3 regions of the Dyella thiooxydans genome follow, and region 3 is predicted to be linked to each of the others. Evidence: predicted binding sites of a transcription regulator. Region 3 holds the regulator's gene; each other region holds the start of a gene.
What was found. The regulator FliA, encoded in region 3, starts transcription of late flagellar genes. The targets are predictions, from matches to a motif close to TAAAGTTTNNCNNNCNNNGGCCGATAA.

Region 1: ATSB10_RS15190 (GGDEF domain-containing protein) is a predicted target of FliA. The motif match lies at 5,051-5,077, and genes of this name have one in related genera.
Region 2: motA (flagellar motor stator protein MotA) is a predicted target of FliA. The motif match lies at 4,500-4,526, and genes of this name have one in related genera.

Annotation. Positions count from the first base shown of each region.
Region 1 covers NZ_CP014841.1:3,351,949-3,358,414, reverse strand. The annotation lists gene ilvC (ketol-acid reductoisomerase) at 1-51, shown strand, start outside; gene ilvB (biosynthetic-type acetolactate synthase large subunit) at 200-2,005, shown strand; gene ilvN (acetolactate synthase small subunit) at 2,041-2,313, shown strand; gene ilvA (threonine ammonia-lyase, biosynthetic) at 2,319-3,890, shown strand; gene ATSB10_RS15190 (GGDEF domain-containing protein) at 3,904-4,977, opposite strand; gene ubiA (4-hydroxybenzoate octaprenyltransferase) at 5,268-6,161, shown strand; gene ATSB10_RS15180 (methyl-accepting chemotaxis protein) at 6,153-6,466, opposite strand, start outside.
Region 2 covers NZ_CP014841.1:1,929,560-1,936,025, reverse strand. The annotation lists gene tgt (tRNA guanosine(34) transglycosylase Tgt) at 1-805, shown strand, start outside; gene yajC (preprotein translocase subunit YajC) at 985-1,320, shown strand; gene secD (protein translocase subunit SecD) at 1,407-3,293, shown strand; gene secF (protein translocase subunit SecF) at 3,433-4,410, shown strand; gene motA (flagellar motor stator protein MotA) at 4,576-5,436, shown strand; gene motB (flagellar motor protein MotB) at 5,433-6,466, shown strand, end outside.
Region 3 covers NZ_CP014841.1:2,131,115-2,137,580, reverse strand. The annotation lists gene flhA (flagellar biosynthesis protein FlhA) at 1-657, shown strand, start outside; gene flhF (flagellar biosynthesis GTPase FlhF) at 857-2,464, shown strand; gene ATSB10_RS09805 (MinD/ParA family protein) at 2,461-3,453, shown strand; gene ATSB10_RS09800 (RNA polymerase sigma factor FliA) at 3,455-4,189, shown strand; gene cheY (chemotaxis response regulator CheY) at 4,250-4,657, shown strand; gene ATSB10_RS09790 (protein phosphatase CheZ) at 4,654-5,298, shown strand; gene ATSB10_RS09785 (chemotaxis protein CheA) at 5,393-6,466, shown strand, end outside.

The DNA.
Region 1 (6,466 bases), 1.2 Mb from region 3:
CAGACCGGCAACGCGCAGCCCGCCGCCGCACCGCTGAAGAAGGCCGGCTGAGGCCGGCGACCGACCGGTCGCGCGTGATCGCGCGTGACCGGACCGAACGCAACGCTCGAGGAACCGTCCCGTGAACCTGCAGACCGTGAAGTCCGATCCCGCGCCGATCCTGCCGCCGCCCGGCGTGCACCCGCTCGCCGGCACCCCGATGACCGGCGCCGAGATCGTGGTGCAGGTACTCGCCGACGAGGGCGCGGACGTGCTGTTCGGCTACTCCGGCGGCGCGATCCTGCCGGTGTACGACGCGGTGTTCCGCTACAACGCCGAGCACCCGCGCGAAGACGGCCGCGATGCAATGCCGCTGATCGTGCCGGCCAACGAGCAGGGCGCGGGCTTCATGGCCGCCGGCTACGCCCGCGCGTCGGGCAAGGTCGGCGTGGCCGTGGTCACCTCCGGCCCCGGCGCCACCAACACGGTGACGCCGGTGCGCGACTCGATGGCCGACTCGATCCCGATGGTGGTGATCTGCGGCCAGGTGCCCACCGCGGCGATCGGCAGCGATGCGTTCCAGGAGGCGCCGATCAGCAGCATCATGAGTGCCTGCGCCAAGCACGTGTTCCTGGTCACCGAGCCGGCGCGGCTGGAATCGACCCTGCGCACCGCCTTCGAGCTGGCCCGCAGCGGCCGCCCCGGCCCGGTGGTGGTGGACATCCCCAAGGACGTGCAGAACGCCGCGCTGACCTTCCAGGGCGAGGGTCAGCTGGCGATCCCCGGCTACCGGGCACGGATGCGCGCGGTGGAACAGGCCCACCTCACCGATGCCGACTGCGCCGCCTTCTTCGCCGCGCTGGGGCAGGCGAAGCGGCCGCTGATCTACGCCGGCGGCGGCATCATCGCCGCGGAAGCTGCCGAGGCATTGCGCGCCTTCGCCGAAGCCTTCGGCCTGCCGGTCACCACCACCCTGATGGGCATCGGCGCGGTCGACACCACCTCGCCGCTGGCCTTGCACATGTTGGGCATGCACGGCACCGCCTACGCCAACTACGCGGTAGAGGACTGCGACTTCGTGCTGGCGCTGGGCGCCCGCTTCGACGACCGTGTCGCGGGCGTGCCGGGCAAGTTCGCTCCCCGCGCGCGCTTCATCGCCCAGATCGACATCGATCCGGCCGAGATCGGCAAGGTGAAGGCGGTGCACTGGCATCACTGCGGTCCGCTGGTGCGCACGCTGGACCGGCTGCGCCGCTACGGCAAGGCGCAGGGGTTCCGGCCGCAGGCCGACGGCCGTTATGCGGCGTGGCACCGGCACGTGGCCGAGCTCAAGCGTGTGCATGCGATGAACTACGACCGCGCCAGCGCGATGATCCAGCCGTATGCGGTGATCGAGGCGATCAACCGCATCACCGACGGCCGCGCGATCATCGCCACCGGCGTCGGCCAGCACCAGATGTGGGCCGCGCAGTACTTCGACTTCCGCGGACCGCGGCAGTGGCTCACCTCCGGCTCGATGGGCACGATGGGCTTCGGCCTGCCGGCGGCGATCGGCGCGCAGTTCGCGCGGCCGGACGCGCTGGTGATCGACATCGACGGCGACGCCAGCATCCGCATGAACTTCGGCGAGCTGGAAACGGTGACCACCTATGGCCTGCCACTGAAGGTGGTGGTGTTCAACAACGCCGGCGACGGCATGGTGCGGCAGTGGCAGAAGCTGTTCTTCGAGAGCCGCTTCGCCTCATCCGACAAGACCCTGCACACCAAGGACTTCGTCAAGGCCGCGCAGGCCGACGGCTTCGCCTGGGCGCAGCGGCTGGACCAGCCGAGCGACATCGAGCACGTGGTCGCCGACTTCCTGGCCTTCGAGGGCCCGGCCTTCCTCGAGGTGATCATCGATCCGGATGCCGGCGTCTACCCGATGGTCGGCCCCGGCATGACCTACGCGCAGATGATCACCGGCGAACACATCGCCTCGCGCACGCCACCGAAGGCCGCCGACGGCTCGCCTGCGGACATGTTCTGACGCTGGCTCCACGCTGGCCCGACCCGATACCAAAGATGAAACACACGCTATCGATCCTGCTGCAGAACGAATCCGGCGCGCTGGTGCGCGTCGCCGGGCTGTTTTCGTCGCGCGGCTACAACATCGACTCGCTCAACGTGGCGCCGACCGCCGACATCGAGGTGTCGCGGCTGACCCTGGTCACCCACGGCGGCGGCGATTCGATCGACCAGATCCTCAAGCAGGCGCGCAAACTGGTGGACGTGATCGAGGCGGTGGAACTGCCCTCGCCGATGGCGGTTGCGTCCGATCCGGCCGCCGGCGCGTGAACGCGATGGGCGACGACGGCCTCGACCTGCTGCGCCGCGTGCTCACCGCGCGCGTGTACGAGGTCGCACGCGAGTCCGAGCTCGATCCGGCCCCGGCCCTGTCGCGGCGGCTCGGCAACCGCGTGCTGCTCAAGCGCGAGGACAACCAGCCGGTGTTCTCGTTCAAGCTGCGCGGCGCCTACAACAAGATGGTCCACCTCGACGCACTGGCGCGCGCGCGGGGCGTGATCGCCGCGTCCGCCGGCAACCATGCCCAGGGCGTCGCGCTGGCTGCGGCGCGGCTGGGCGTGCGCGCCACCATCGTGATGCCGCAGACCGCGCCGCAGGTGAAGGTGGATGCGGTGCGCGCGATCGGTGGCACGACGGTCGAGGTGGTGCTCGCCGGCGACTCCTACAGCGAGGCGCAGGCCGAGGCCGCCCGCCTGCAGGCCGAACATGGCTACACCCTGGTGCACCCGTTCGACGACCCGGACGTGATCGCCGGCCAGGGCACCGTGGGCATGGAGATCCTGCGCCAGCACGCCGGCCCGCTGCACGCGATCTTCGTGCCGGTCGGCGGCGGCGGCCTGCTCTCCGGCGTGGCGGCCTTCGTCAAGGCGGTGCGACCGGAGGTGAAGGTGATCGGCGTGCAGAGCACGGCGGCGAACGCGATGGCCCGGTCGCTGGCCGCCGACGAGCGGGTGCAACTGGACGAGGTCGGCCTGTTCGCCGACGGCACCGCGGTGAAGCAGGTCGGCGTGCTCACCTTCGCGATCTGCCGGCAATTCGTCGACGACATGATCTGCGTGGATACCGATGCGATCTGCGCGGCGATCAAGGACGTGTTCGCCGACACCCGCACCGTGCCCGAACCCTCCGGGGCGCTGGCCATCGCCGGCCTGAAACAGTACGTCGCCGCGCACGGCCTCAAGGACCAGACGCTGGTGGCGGTGTGCTCCGGCGCCAACATGAATTTCGACCGGCTCAGCTTCGTCGCCGAGCGTGCCGAGGTGGGCGAGCGGCGCGAGGCGCTGTTCGCAGTCACCATCCCGGAGGAACGCGGCAGCTTCCGCCGCTTCTGCGAAGTGCTGGGTGGGCACAGCCTGACCGAATTCAACTATCGCATCGGCGACACCCGCGAAGCACATCTGTTCGTCGGGGTGCGCACCGGCGGGCGCGAGGAGAGCGAGGCGCTGGCGCGCGCCTTCCGCGCGCAAGGCTTCGGTGTGCTGGACCTGAGCGACGACGAGCTGGCCAAGCTGCACCTCAGACACATGGTCGGCGGCCGCTCGCCGCTGGCGCAGGACGAGCGGCTGTACCGCTTCGACTTCCCCGAGCGCCCCGGCGCGCTGCTGCGCTTCCTGGCGCAGCTGCATCCGGACTGGAACGTCAGCCTGTTCCACTACCGCAACCAGGGCGCCGACCACGGCCAGATCCTGGTCGGCCTGCAGGTGCCGCCGGCCGAGCGCGCCCTGTTCGCACGCTTCCTCGCCACGCTCGGCTATCCGCACCGCGACGAGAGCGCCAACCCGGCCTACCGCCTGCTGCTGTGCGAGGCACCGGCAGGGACCCGGGCCGAGGCGTTGCGCGCGATCTGAGGCGTGTCGTGGCTCAGAACAGGTCGACGCTGCCGGCGGTCACGTCCCCGTCCAGCGCGCCACGGGCGCGCAGGTCCTCGTAGCTGAAGACCTGGTTGCGGCCGCTGTTCTTGGCGAAGTAGAGCGCCTTGTCGGCGCGGTCCAGCACGGTGGCCGGATAGTCGTGCGGGCCGATCACCGCGAAGCCCACGCTCACGGTCACCTGGCCGACCTGCGGAAACTCATGATCCTGCACCCGCGTGCGGAAACGCTGCAGGGCGGCAGTGGCCGCTTCCCGGTCGATCGCGGACATCAGCACCACGAACTCCTCGCCGCCGAAGCGGAACAGCGCGTCGCCGTGGCGGAAGCTGGCGCGCATCTGCTGGGCGATCATCAGGATCACCTCGTCACCGTAGAGGTGACCCCAGGTGTCGTTGATCCGCTTGAAGTGATCGATGTCGAGGATCGCCAGCCAGGTCTGTCCCGCCTGCTCGCCCTCGCGGGGGCGCGTGCCATGGAGCTGCCGCTGCAGGTGGCGATCGAAGCTGCGGCGGTTGTAAAGGCCGGTGAGCTTGTCGCGTTCGCTCTCGTCGAGCAGACCCACGTAGTTGGCGTAGATGCGGGCGAAGCCCTCCACCAGCGGCCGCAGCATTTCCAGCGGATGCTCGGACTCCAGCATCAGTGCGCCGATCATCCGGCCATCGTGGCGGATCGGCACCAGCATCCCGTAACCGCCGTCGCGCAGGCGCACGCAACCGCCGTCACGCTCGCCCTGTTGCAGCAGCAGATCGGTGGAGGCGTCCGCCGACCGCGGCACCAGATCGATGTTGAAGCGACCCAGCGCGTTGCGGGAACAGCGCACCAGGCTCTCCTGCGGTCCGCTGCGCTCGCCCGCGCGCTTGTACAGGGTCACCGTGCGCGCGTCGGCCAGCTCGGCCAGCGACAGTGTGAGACTGTGGTCCAGCGCCTCGGTGTCGCGCTGGTGGGTGAAATGCGCCACCGAGTCCACCAGGCGTGCCTGCGTGGCCTCGCCCCCGGACACCCAACCCGGCACCTCCACGGAACGTGACGGCACGGAATCGACGGTGGCGACTGGATCGATGGACACGAGACTCCCGGACTCGGACGGCGTTCGGGCACCCTCCCCGGGCACCCGGCATCGGGTGATGCCAGTGGGGTGGTTATCGACGCGATGCGCAACAACTTGAGGTGGCCACGCCGGTAACGCGACCTCGGACGAGGCGTCCCGCCGGCCCTGCGCGCTAGACTTCGCCGATGGCACCGACCTCGCGCAAACGCCCCCGCCGCCCCGCACCACCCTCGCCGGCCGCCCGGAACCGACCGGCGCCCACCCGCGCCACGCCGCGGCCGGCAGACGCGTCGAAACGCGCGACCCGGGTGCTGGATGTGCTGCTCGCCCTGCTGCCGCCCGGCGCACGCGCGAAGGCCCACGATTACCTGGTGCTGACCCGCATGGATCGCCCGATTGGCGCCCTGCTACTGCTGTGGCCGACCTGGTGGGCGCTGTGGCTGGCCGCGGACGATTTTCCGCCGTGGCCGACGCTGCTCATCTTCACCCTGGGCGTATTCGCCATGCGCGCAGCCGGTTGCGCCATCAACGACTACGCCGACCGCGAGCTGGACCCGCAGGTGGCGCGCACCGCTGGCCGGCCGATCGCCAGCGGCCGGGTCACCCCGCGCGAGGCCCTTCTGATGTTCGGCGTGCTGCTCGCGTTCGCCTTCGTGCTGGTGCTGTTCACCAACGCGCTGACCATCAAGCTGTCCTTCGCCGGCGCCGCGCTGGCGGCGCTGTACCCGTTCACCAAGCGCTACACCTACATGCCGCAGGTGGTGCTTGGGGCGGCGTTCGGCTGGTCGATCCCGATGGCCTTCGCCGCGGTGTCGAACACCGTGCCGCCGCTGGGCTGGCTGCTGTTCCTGGGCAACGTGGTGTGGTCGGTGGTGTACGACACCGAGTACGCGATGGTCGACCGCGAGGACGACATCAAGGCCGGCGCCCGGTCCACCGCGATCCTGTTCGGCGATGCGGACCTGCCGATCCTCGCCATCCTGATGGGCACCTTCGCGCTGGCGATGCTGTTCGTCGGCCAGCGCGCCCACCTGGGCTGGCCGTACTGGCTGGCACTGGTGGCCAGCCTCGGGCTGTTCGGGCATCAGCTCTGGCGTATCCGCACGCGCGGCCGCGAGGCCTGCCTGGCCGCGTTCCGCCACAACAACTGGCTCGGCCTGGTGCTGTGGGTGGGGATCGTGCTGGCGCTGGCGCTACGCTGATACCGGCTTGCGCGGACGCATACCGGGTGCGCCTGCGGGGATCGACCGCGGCGGCGTGCCGTCGTGTGCGCGGAAGCGCTCGCGCGGGCCGTCATGGTCGCGCCGGTCGTCGCCCTTGAAGTCGTCGCGTTCCTTTTCGCTCATGTGGAACACGCTCACCGCCTCGCCGAGCACCTGCGACTGGTAGCGCAGCGTGGCGGCGGAAGCCCGCGTCTCCGAAGCCATCGCCGCATTGCGCTGGGTCACCGAGTCGAGGTTGGCGATGGTGTCGTTGATCTGGCTGATCGCCGAGGCCTGTTCGTCGG
Region 2 (6,466 bases), 200 kb from region 3:
GGCCGAGGAGGGCGTGACCTTCGCCTCGCCGGTGGACGGCTCCAAGGTGTTCCTGTCGCCGGAAGTCTCGATGAAGATCCAGACCGTGCTGGACTCGGACATCGCAATGATCTTCGACGAGTGCACGCCTTACCCGGCCACCGAGAAAGTGGCCAGCGACTCGATGGAGCTGAGCCTGCGCTGGGCCGAGCGCTCGCGCCGTGCCTTCGACGAGTTGAAGAATCCCAACAATCTGTTCGGCATCGTGCAGGGCAGCGTGTACGAACCGCTGCGGCGGCGTTCGGCCGAGGGGCTGGTGAACATCGGCTTCGACGGCTACGCGGTCGGTGGCCTGGCGGTCGGCGAGCCGGAGGCCGAACGCAACCACACGCTGGATTTCACCGTCTCGCTGCTGCCGGCGGACAAGCCGCGCTACCTGATGGGCGTGGGCCGGCCGGAGGACATCGTCGAGGCGGTACGCCGCGGTATCGACATGTTCGACTGCGTGATGCCCACCCGCAACGCCCGCAATGGCTTCCTGTTCGTGCCCGAGGGCACGCTGCGCATCCGCAATGCCAGGTTCGCCGACGACACCCGGGTGATCGAGGAAGGCTGCGACTGCTACGCCTGCGCCAACGGCTTCAGCCGCGCCTACCTGCGCCACCTGGATCGCTGCAACGAGATCCTCGCCAGCCAGCTGGCCACGATGCACAACCTGCGGCACTACCAGCGGCTGATGGCCGGGCTGCGCGGGGCGATCGAGGCCGGCACGCTGGACGATTTCACCGCCCGCTTCTACGCGCTGCGCCAGGGCGCGAAGGCCTGACCGGCGCGCCGGCGGGGAACCAAACGGTGCCGCTGGCGCTCCATGGAGCGGCATGCCGGCGGCGAGGGGCTGTCGGCCGGTTCCGGTGCAGCCCCCCGGGGGGCATGGCATAATCCGGGATCTTTTATCGGGCGTTCAGCGGAAACAGCAGCTGGCGCCGTCACTTACGGGACAAACAGATGAGTTTTGCCATGACCTCCGTGATCGCCCAGGCCGCACCGGCCGCCGGCCAGGCCGCGAACCCGCTGCTGACCTTCCTGCCGCTGATCGTCCTGTTCGGCGTGATGTACTTCCTGATGATCCGCCCGCAGATGAAGCGCCAGAAGGAGCACCGCCAGATGGTCTCGGCGCTGGCCAAGGGCGACGAAGTGGTCACCAACGGCGGCATCGCCGGCCGGGTGGAAGAGGTGGGCGAGGCCTTCCTCACCGTCGAGATCGCGCCCAACGTCAAGGTGCGCGTGCAGAAGGGCTCGATCTCCCAGGTGCTGCCCAAGGGCTCGCTGAAGGCCTCCTGACGACAAGCGCGGCGCGCCCCTGGGGCGCGCCGCGTCCGTTTCTACGTTACCGCCGCCGCCGCAGGTGGCTTTGATGGATGCAAGGCATGAGTGATTTCCCCCGCTGGAAATACGCGCTGGTCGCGCTGGCTTTGGTGTTCGGCATCATCTACGCGCTGCCCAACGCCTTCCCGCCGGTGCCGGCGGTGCAGGTGCAGGCGAACCACGGCGCGCCGCTGGATGCCAGCGTGCAGCAGAAGGTGGCCGACGCCCTGGCCGCGCAGAAGATCGCCTACACCGGACTGGCGATCGACGGCGATCACCTGGTGGCCAACTTCTCGAACGCGGACGTGCAGGCCAAGGCCTCCGACGTGATCAAGGCCGCGCTCGGCGACAACAACAACTACACCGTCGCGCTGAACCTGGCGCCGACCGTGCCGGCCTGGCTGCGCGCGATCCACGCCAAGTCGATGCCGCTGGGCCTGGATCTGCAGGGTGGCGTGCACTTCCTGATGGCGGTCGACCAGAACAGCGTGATCGACCAGCAGGAGGAGCGCTACGCGGATGACATCCGCAGTCTGCTGCGGCAGAAGAACATCCGCTACGAGTCGGTGACGCGCGCCAAGGGGCGCGGCAACGGCATCAACATCGCGCTGCGCTCGGATGCCGACCGCAACGCGGCGGCCAGCGACATCGCCAGCGAGTATCCCGACCTCAACGTCAACAACGGCGACAGCAGTGGCGACCGCTTCATGCTCAACGCCGCGGTCAAGCCGCAGAAGCTGCAGGAGATCGCGCTGGGGGCGATCAAGCAGAACGTCAGCACGTTGCGCAACCGCGTCAACGCGCTGGGTGTGTCCGAGCCGGTGATCCAGCAGCAGGGCGAGAACCAGATCGTGGTCGAGCTGGCCGGCATGCAGAACCCGGCCGAGGCGAAGAAGGTGATCGGCGCGGTGGCCACGCTGGAATACCACCCCGGCATCGGTTATCCGGGGGATCCGCAGGCCGTGGATGCCGCGAAGACCGGCAACGTGCCGCCGAATGCGCGCCTGTACTACATGCGCGGTACGCACCAGCCGGTGCTGGTGGCCAAGCAGCTCATCGTCAGCGGCGACCAGCTGGCCAATGCCACCTCCGGCACCGACCCGCAGAGCGGCACGCCGACGGTGAATGTCACGCTGACCGCGGCCGGCGCCAAGCGGATGCTGGACTTCACCACCAACAACGTCGGCAAGCCGATGGCGGTGGTCTACGTGGAGACCACGTACGACACCAAGACCGTCGACGGCAAGGAAGTGCGTACGCCGCGCGTTACCGAGGAAGTGATCAGCGACGCGCGCATCGACGGCGTGTTCGGCAAGAACTTCCAGACCACCGGCCTGGGCAGCCCGAAGGAAGCCTCCGAGCTGGCGCTGCTGCTCAAGGGCGGCTCGCTGGCCGCGCCGGTGGACATCGTGTCGGAGTCGGCACTGAGCCCGAGTCTGGGCCAGGACAACATCAACAAGGGCTTCAAGGCGGTGATGCTGGGCCTGGCGCTGGTGCTGCTGGCCGCGGCGATCTACTACAAGCTGTTCGGCCTGGTGGCGGACATCGCGCTGTTCTTCAACCTGGTGATCCTGGTCGCGGTGATGTCGCTTATCGGCGTGACCCTGACCATGCCGGGCATCGCCGGTATCGTGCTGACCCTCGGCATGGCAATCGACGCCAACGTGCTGATCTGCGAGCGCATACGCGAAGAGCTGCGCAACGGCTCGACGCCGCACGCCTCGATCCGCGCTGGCTACGAGAAGGCCTGGGCAACGATTCTCGATGCCAACGTCACCCACCTGATCGCCGCGCTGGCACTGACCACGATGGGCTCGGGTCCGATCCGCGGCTTCGGCGTCACGCTGCTGATCGGCATCCTGACCTCGATGTTCACCTCGGTCACGGTGACCCATGCCATCACCGCGCTGATCCACGGCAACCGCAAGCTCAAGACGCTGTCGGTGTAGTTGTTGTGCCGCCGGCCGCCCGTCCCGGGCGGCCGGCGACTCGTCCGGTCCGGCACCTGTCCGTACCGGGCTCCGCGCAGCGGACGGGTCCGCGGCGCGACCGGCCATCCATGGCCGGGATCCCTTGAAGGAATGGTTCATGGAAATCTTCAATCACAACGCCAACGTCAACTTCCTCGGCATCCGCAAGTACACGATCGGTCTGGCCGTGCTGCTGATGATCGCGTCGGTCGGGCTGATCTTCACCAAGGGCCTGAACTACGCGCTGGACTTCACCGGCGGTATCTCGGTGGAAGTGAGCTATCCGCAGCCGACCGACGTAGGCCAGGTGCGCGCGGCGCTGCAGAAGCACGGCTTCGAGAGCCCGCTGGTGCAGAGCCTGGGTGGTTCGCGGCAGATGTCGATCCGCCTGCAGGCCAAGGAGGACACCGCCGACGCCGCCGCGGACAAGACCGGCGCGACCAGCTCCGCCGCCGCCGACAAGGTGGCCAACGACGTGCTCGCTGCGCTGAAGGCCGAGACACCCGGCGTGACCATGACCAGCCACAGCTTCGTCACCTCCGCCGTGGGCGACGAGGTGAAGAGCGACGGTTCGGTGGCGGCGATCTTCGTGATCATCGGTATCGGCCTGTACCTGTGGATGCGATTCGAGCGGCGCTTCGCGATCGCCGCGCTGGTCACCGAGGTGCATGACGTGCTGGTCACCCTGGGCGTGATCGCCCTGGTGCAGCGCGAGTTCGACCTGACGGTGCTGGCCTCGGTGCTGGCGGTGATCGGCTACTCGATCAACGACAAGGTGGTGGTGTTCGACCGTATCCGCGAGCTGTTCCGCTCCGCGCGCAAGGCCGAGCCGGAGGAGATCCTCAACCGCTCGATCAACACCACGTTGTCGCGAACCATCATCACTTCGCTTTTCACTGGCATCACCATGGCCGCGCTGTACTTCATCGGCGGCCCGGCGGTGGAGGGTTTCGCGGTGACGATGCTGATCGGCATCGTGGTCGGCACGCTGTCCTCGATCTTCGTCGCCAGCCCGATCCTGCTGTGGCTGGGCGTGTCGAAGAAGGACCTGATGCCGGTCACCAAGGAGAACCCGGAGCTGGCCCGCCGTCCCTGATCGGCGCAGCGGTCCGCAACGGAAAAGCCCGGCTCATGCCGGGCTTTTCTTTTGTGCGCACGTTCATGCAACCGTTCGCACGAAAAGCCTCAACTTGCCGAAAGGTCCGCCGATAAACGGAAGGTGCCGGGGTCACGGCATCTTCAATCAAAGGCGGAATGGAACATGCTTGTCGTCGTCGGTGCCCTGGTCGTGATTATCGCCGTGGTGGGCGGTTTCGTGCTGTCCCACGGACATCTCGCCGCGCTGTGGCAACCCTACGAGCTGTTGATCATCGGTGGCGGGGCGCTGGGCGCGTTCCTCAGCGCCAATCCGTCGAAGATCGTCAAGGCATCGATCCAGGATGCCATCGGCCTTATCAAGGGACCCAAATACAAGAAGCAGGACTACGTGGACCTGCTCTCGCTGCTCTACGACATCTTCAGCGTGGCGCGGAAGGAAGGCCTGCTGGCACTCGAGTCGCACATCGAGAACCCGGAAGAGAGTCCGATCTTCACCAAGTATCCGCGGTTGATCCGCGAGCACCATCTCGTCGATTTCATCACCGATTGCCTGCGCCTGATGGTCAGCGGCAGCATGAACGCGCACGAACTCGAGCCGCTGCTCGACTACGAGCTGGAAACCCACCATCACGAAGCCGAGGCCCCGGCGCACGCGGTGGCCAAGATGGCCGACGCGATGCCCGGCTTCGGCATCGTGGCGGCAGTGCTCGGCATCGTGATCACGATGGGCTCGCTCAACGGTGGCGACACCTCCGCCATCGGCGAGCACATCGCCGCCGCGCTGGTCGGCACCTTCCTCGGCATCCTGCTGGCCTACGGCTTCATCGGTCCGCTGGCGCAGGCGATGGAGTCGAAGGTGAAGGAGGACAGCAAGGCGTTCGAGTGCGTGAAGGTGGCGCTGATCGCCAACTTGCGCGGCTACAACCCCAAGGTGGCGGTGGAGTTCGCGCGCAAGTCGCTGTCGTCGCAGTCCCGCCCGAGCTTCCAGGATCTCGAGCTGCACCTCAAGGGCGCTGCGGCATGAGCGAGGACCAGGGCGAACCGGTCATCGTCGTCCGCAAGATCAAGCGGATCAGCGGCGGACACCACGGTGGGGCCTGGAAAGTCGCCTATGCCGACTTCGTGACGGCGATGATGGCGTTCTTTCTGGTCATGTGGCTGCTCGGCCAGGGCACCAAGCAGCAGAAGGCGGCGATCGCCGAATACTTCAACAACCCGAGCATGCAGCAGGGCCAGGCCACGGTCGCACCACCGGGGCAGGTGGGCGCCGGCGGCGCCAGCGACAGCATGATCAAGCTCGGCGGTGCGATGGACATTCCGAAGGGCCCGGGCAACGAGCGCCGGTATGCCAAGCCGCAGACCTCCAAGGAGGACCTGGAGAAGCTCGCCAAGGCGCAGGAAAAGGCGCGCCTGGAAGACCTGATGCAGCAGCTCAATGCGGCCATCCAGAAGAGCCAGGCGCTGGCGCCGTTCAAGGACCAGTTGCTGCTGGACATCACTTCCGAAGGTCTGCGCATCCAGATCGTGGACAAGCAGAACCGCCCGATGTTCGATCTCGGCAGCGCGCGACTGAAGGACTACACCGTCGACATCCTTCACGAGCTGGCCAGTTTCATCAACAAGGTGCCGAACCCGATCAGCATCTCCGGCCACACCGACGACGCGCCGTATTCGAACGGCCGCGACTACAGCAACTGGGAGCTTTCCGCCGATCGCGCCAATGCCGCGCGACGGGCACTGATCGAGGGTGGCCTGCAGAACGGCAAGATCGCCCGTGTGGTCGGCCTGGCCGATTCGGTGCCGTTCGACAAGAACGATCCCGGCGCGGCGATCAATCGGCGCATCAGCATCATCGTGATGACGCACGAGGCGGCCGAGGCAGCCAAGTCCCCGGAAGGGGCCGACAGCGCGCCGGCAGCGGCCGCTTCGGCCCAGCCGACGGCGGATGCCGCCCCGGCCATCGCCGCTTCGCTTGCCGCCTCGCCGGTGGCGCCGGCGATGACGGTGACCGCGCCGTCGACGCCGACGGTGGTCGAGTCGCGCTCTGCCGCCAA
Region 3 (6,466 bases):
GGCTACACGGTGGTCGATCCGGCCACCGTGGTCGCCACCCACCTCTCGCACATCCTGGGCAACCATGCCCACGAGCTGCTCAGCCACCAGGACGTGCAGCAGCTGCTCGACCGCCTGGCGCAGAGCGCGCCGAAGCTGGTCGAAGACCTGGTGCCCAAGCGCCTGCCGCTGGGCACGGTGGTCAAGGTGCTGCAGAACCTGCTGGCCGAGCGGGTGCCGATCCGCAACATGCGCTCGATCGTCGAATCGTTGGCGGAGCACGCCAGCCAGAGTCAGGATCCCGGCGTCCTCACCTCCGCCGTCCGCGTCACCCTGGGCCGGCAGATCGTGCAGGAGATCACCGGGCTGGGCACCGAGGTGCCGGTCATCACGCTGGCGCCGGAGCTGGAGCAGATCCTCACCCAGTCGCTCACCGGCAGCGGCGGCACCGGCGCCGCGGTGGAGCCGGGCCTGGCCGACCGCCTGCAGCAGGGCGTGGCCGAGGCCGCGCGCAAGCAGGAAATGAGCGGCGAACCGGCCGTGCTGCTCGTTTCGCCGCCGCTGCGGCCGTGGCTCGCGCGCTTCACCCGCCACGTGGCACAGAACCTGCACGTACTCGCTTACAACGAGGTGCCTGACAACCGCCGGGTGCGGCTGGTGCAGGCGCTGGGACGCTGAGCGAGGAATCCGACATGAGCACTGACCGACACGTCACGAGCGGGCCGAACGCGGACCACCGCCGTCCGGCCGCGCAGGACTGGCACCGCGTAGCGGGTCATCCCGCCGGGATCCTCGTCCTGACCGACACCCCGGTTCGCCGCGCCGCCACCCGTGCGCCGGCGCCGATCCTTCGGCCTTCGCCGCGGAGCAAGCACGCATGAAGATCAAACGTTTCGTCGCCCCGGACATGCGCCAGGCCATGCGCCTGGTGCGTGAGGAGCAGGGCCCCGATGCGGTGATCCTGTCCACCCGTCGCCTGCCCGAAGGCATCGAGATCATCGCCGCACTGGACTACGACGAGGCGCTGGTGCGCGAGGCTGCCCGCCACGGCGCCCCGGCCGCCAGTGACGTGGCACCGACGCCGGAAGTCAAACTGCCGACGCCGGCCGAACACGTGCCGGCCGCCCGTCACGGTCGCCTCGGCCGTCGCCTGCTGCAGGACACCCCGGAGCCGACCGCCGAGGCAACGCCCGCCGCCGTCGCTGCGCCGGCCGATCGGCTGCCGCCGGCATCCCGGCCCGCTGCGCCGGCGCGTCCCTATGGTGAGGATGTGGCGGAGGACACCGTGGCCCTGTCGCAGGCGGTCCGCCGTGCCCCGGTCCCGCCGGCCGCACCCGCATCGAACGCCTCGAACGCGCCGGCACGCGTCGCCATGCCGGTGGCGCGTCGCAGCGCCGCCCCGGTGGCCGCGGAGACCGCGCCGGCGCCGAAGCCTGCCGCGGCGACCCCATCGGCCCCGGCTCCGGTCCCCGCCCCGGCGCCGGCCGAGGCGAAGGCTGCCGCGAACGAGGCCCCGACCGTGCACCCGGCCATCGAGCGCGCCATGCAGGACACCGCGCGCATGCGCGCCGAGCTGGGCTTCCTGCGCGAGATGCTGGAAATGCAGCTGTCCAGCCTGGCCTGGAACGACATGGAGCGCCGCCACCCGCTGCGCGCCCGCGTACTGCGTGAACTCACCCGCCTGGGCATCGACGCCGACGTCGCCCGCAAGCTCGCCGACGACCTGCCCGAACAGATCAGTGCCGAACAGGCGCGCTACCTGCCGCTGGGCATGCTCAGCCGCAGCGTGGCGATCAGCGGCCGCGGCGACAGCGATGGCGGAATGACCGCCCTGGTCGGTCCGACCGGCGTGGGCAAGACCACCACGATTGCCAAACTCGCCGCCAGGGCGGTGGTGCGTCACGGCGCCGCCAACGTGGCGCTGGTCAGCACCGACCACTACCGCATCGGCGCCGCCGCCCAGCTGGAGCACTACGGCCGCCTGATGGGCGTGCGCGTGTACCCGGCCGACGACGCGGCGAGCCTGCGCCAGGTGCTGGAGATGTTGAAGGGCAAGCACACCGTGCTGATCGACACCGCCGGCGTGTCCGGCACCGATCCGCGGCTGGAGCAGCAGATGGATGTGCTCAACGAGGTCGCCCACAGCGACGGCATCGCGTTGCGCATCTCGCTGGTGCTGGCGGCCAATTCGCAGTCGCAGTCGCTGGAGGAATCGGTGCGCGCCTACATGCCGCTGGAGCCGGCCAGCGTGGTGCTGACCAAGCTCGACGAGGCGCCGAACCTCGGTGGCGCGTTGTCGGTGCTGATCCGCCACAGGCTGCCGCTGGACTACACCACCGACGGCCAGCGCGTGCCGGAAGACCTCGCCGTGGCCGACGCCCGCGTGCTGGTGCTGCGCGCCGCGCACGCGCTGAAGACAGCCGCGCCGCCGCTGGACGACGGCATGCTGGCCGAGCGCTTCGGTTTCCAGGTGGCCCACGCATGAGCGCGTTGTCCACCCTCAACGACTTTTCCGGCGCCGCGGCGGATGCGCATGCGCCTTCCATGAATCAGGCCTGGGGACTCAAGCAGATGGTTTCGTCGATCACCGACACCGGCATCGTCACCCCCGACCATGGCGTCGGGACGCAGGCGGCCAATCTCGATCGGCGCATCTCCGGCCACCGCTGCCGCACCATCGCCGTGTGCGGCGGCAAGGGTGGCGTGGGCAAGACCACGGTGGCGGTGAACCTGGGCATGACCCTGGCGATGATGGGGCGCGACACGCTGCTGCTGGATGCCGACGTGGGCCTGGCCAACGTCGACGTGCTGCTCGGCCTGGCGCCCTCGCGCCACCTCGGCCACATGCTCGACGGCCAGTGCAGCCTGCAGGACCTGGTGATGGAGGCGCCGCACGGGCTGAAGGTGATTCCCGCCGGTTCCGGCGCGCGTCGGCTGGCGCAGATGGGCTCGGGCGAGCAGGCCGCGGTGATCCGCGCCTTCGACGAGCTGCCGCAGGTACCGGATTTCCTGCTGGTGGACACCGCCGCCGGCATTTCCGACTCGGTGTCGATGTTCGCCGCCGCGGCCGACGACGTGCTGCTGGTGGTGTGCGACGAGCCGGCTTCGATCACCGACGCCTATGCGATGGCCAAGGTGCTCAGCCGGGATTTCGGGGTGAAGCGGCTGCACATGGTGGCCAACATGGTGCGCAACCTGGGCGAAGCCCGCGCGCTGCACCAGAAGCTGGCCCGGGTGACCGACCGGTTCCTCGATGTGATGCTGGATTTCATGGGTTGGGTGCCGCAGGACGAGCGTCTGCGCCAGGCCATCCGCCGCCAGAACGCGGTGGTGGACATGGCCCCGGGCAGTCGCTCGTCACAGGCATTCAAGCAATTGGCAGGTGCGGCCGATACATGGGCAGAACCCGATCGTCGGGGGCTCGGCCGCATCGCTTTCTTCAGTGGTCAGGCTGCACCGGCGACGGGGTGGTGAGATGAGCGTGGCAACGGAATATCTGCAACTTCAACGGCAAAGCGCCGACGAACTGGTGAAAACGCATGCGCCGCTGGTCAGGCGCATCGCCTATCACCTGATGGGGCGACTACCCCCGAGCGTCGACGTGGGCGATCTCATCCAGGCGGGCATGATCGGCCTGCTGGAGGCGGCGCGTAACTACGCGACGGATCGTTCGGCCAGCTTCGAGACGTATGCGGGCATCCGCATCCGTGGCGCGATGCTCGACGAGTTGCGAAGGACCGACTGGACCCCGCGCTCGGTTCACCGCAAGGCGCGTGAAGTCGCCGACGTGGTGCGCCAGGTCGAGATCGAGACCGGTGCGGACGCCGACGATGCGGAGGTCATGAAGCGACTGGGCATGACCGCCGACGAGTACCACCAGGTGCTGGCCGATGCCGCCAGCGCCCGGTTGCTGAGCCTCACGGCGCCGGATGACGGCGACGGAAGCCCGGCGATGGACGTGGCCGATGCCAGTGGCCTCGGTCCGGCGGAGGGACTGGAGCAGCAGGGTCTGCGTCAGGCGTTGATCGACGCGATCACCACCCTGCCGGAACGCGAGCAACTGGTGATGTCGCTGTACTACGAGCAGGAACTCAACCTGAAAGAGATTGGCGCGGTGCTTGGCGTCACCGAGTCGCGGGTCTGCCAGATCCACGGCCAGGCCATCATCCGGTTGCGCGCGCGCATGACCGGGTGGCGGGACGACGACTGAGCAACGCACGGAAACACTAGGGCTGGCGCACGACCGCGAGGCGTGCAAGTGGAGACGGGCTTGAACAAGAACATGAAAATCCTGGTGGTGGACGACTTTTCCACCATGCGGCGCATCGTGAGGAACCTCCTCGTCGAGCTCGGCTTCGCCGGCAACCTGATCCAGGAAGCCGACGACGGCGAGGCGGCCATCGCGATGCTCAAGGCCCAGCCATTCGACATGGTGGTGACCGACTGGAACATGCCGAACATGACCGGCATCGACCTGCTGCGCGCGATCCGCGCCGAGCCCACGCTCAAGACCATGCCGGTGCTGATGGTCACGGCGGAAAACAACCGCGACCAGATCATCGCCGCCGCGCAGGCCGGCGTGAACGGCTACATCGTCAAGCCGTTCACCGCTGCCACGCTGGAAGAAAAACTCACCAAGATCTTCGAGCGGCTGGCTGCCGCAGGAGCAGCCGCATGAGCGCCCAACTTTCCCTGACCCGCGAGACCCTGCCGGACGAACTGCACCAGTTGCTGACCAGCCCGGACGGCCCGGCGTTCGAACACGCGCTCGACTCCCTCGTGCGCCAGCGCGAGCAGAAATTGTTCCGCGCCCTGGGCGTACTCGCCCGCGACCTGCACGACGCGGTCAGCCGCCTCGGCGGCGACCTGGTGCAGGACGGCTATCCCGACAACGTCACCGACGCGCGCAAGCACCTGCAGGACGTGCTGGAGATGAGCTCGCAGGCGGCCCACCGCACCATCGACTTCGCCGAGCGCATGCGCCCGGAGGCCGAGTCGCTGGCCAACGACGCCAAGGTCATGCTGGACGCCTCCGATGAGATCTCGTCCGCGCCGGTGAAGGCACTGGCGCAGCAGGCCACCGAGTTCGCCGAGCACTGCACCGCCGGTCTCAACGACATGGTGCTGGCGCAGTCCTGGCAGGATCTTTCCGGCCAGCGCATCAAGAAGGTGGTCGGCTTCATCAGCTCGGTGGAGTCGGCCATGATCGAGCTGGTGCGCCTCACCGGCGCGCTGTCCGGTCGCGAGACCGAAGAAGCGGTCGAGAAGATCAACAGCCAGGACGAGGCCGACCGCCTGCTCAGCGAATTCGGCTTCTGAGGCGCCCATGATGCCGATGCCGCCCTTGCCGCGACGTCCGACCGCCGCCACGGCGGGGGGCGAAGCGATGCGCCCGTCGGGGAGGGAGATCTAGATGGATCCCTCCTTCGATGCCGAATTGCGCGACGACTTCCTGGTCGAAGCCGGTGAGCTGGTCGAGCGTCTCGGCGAGCAGCTGGTGGACCTGGAGGCGACGCCGCAGGATGCCGAGCTGCTCAACGCGGTGTTCCGCGCGTTCCATACCGTCAAGGGCGGTGCCGGCTTCCTCAACGTCGAGCCGATGGTGCAGCTGTGCCACCACGCCGAGGATCTGCTCAACGCCGCCCGCAACGGTGCGCTGCTGATCGATCCGCCGCGGATGGACGCGCTGCTCGAGGCGCTGGACCTGCTGCAGGCGATGATGGCCGCGCTGGCCGCGGGCCAATCGATGGACATGCCGCCGGCCGACCTGCTGGCGCGTCTGACGCCCGGCACCGCGAAGCCCGCCCAGGCGCCCACGCCCAAGCCGGTGGCGCCGCCGCCCCAGGCGGGTGACGGCACCATCGACGACAGCGAGTTCGAGGCCCTGCTCGATTCGCTCTACGGCACCGCCGCGCCCGGCGCGGTGACGCCCGAACCGGTCGCTGCCGCGCCGTCCGGCAGCATCGGCGATGACGAGTTCGAAGCCCTGCTGGACCAGTTGCACGGTGGCGCCGTCCCGGGGGGGCAACCGCCCGCCGCTGCCGCGGCCGCGGCGACCGCCTCCGGCGCGATCAACGACGACGAGTTCGAGGCGCTGCTCGATTCGATTCATGGCACCGGTGCTCCCGGCCAGGTTGCGGCGGCATCCGCGCCGGCCGCGGCACCCGCTCCCGTGCCGGCGCCCACTCCCGCACCGGCAGCGCCCGCCGCCGCACCGGCCCGCGCCGCGGCGCCGGCGGCCGAGGCCACGGTGCGCGTGGACACCCACCGCCTCGACGCCCTGGTCAACCAGGCCGGCGAGCTGCTGCTGCTGCGCAACCGCCTGCTCACGCTGGCCTCGCGCAACGGCGACAACACCCTGTCGTCCACCGTGGACGAACTCAACCGCGTCGCCGACGACCTGCAGAACGCCGTGCTCGGCATGCGCATGCAGCCGGTCGGTCGCCTGTTCCAGCGCTTCCCTCGCATCGTCCGCGACCTGGCCCGC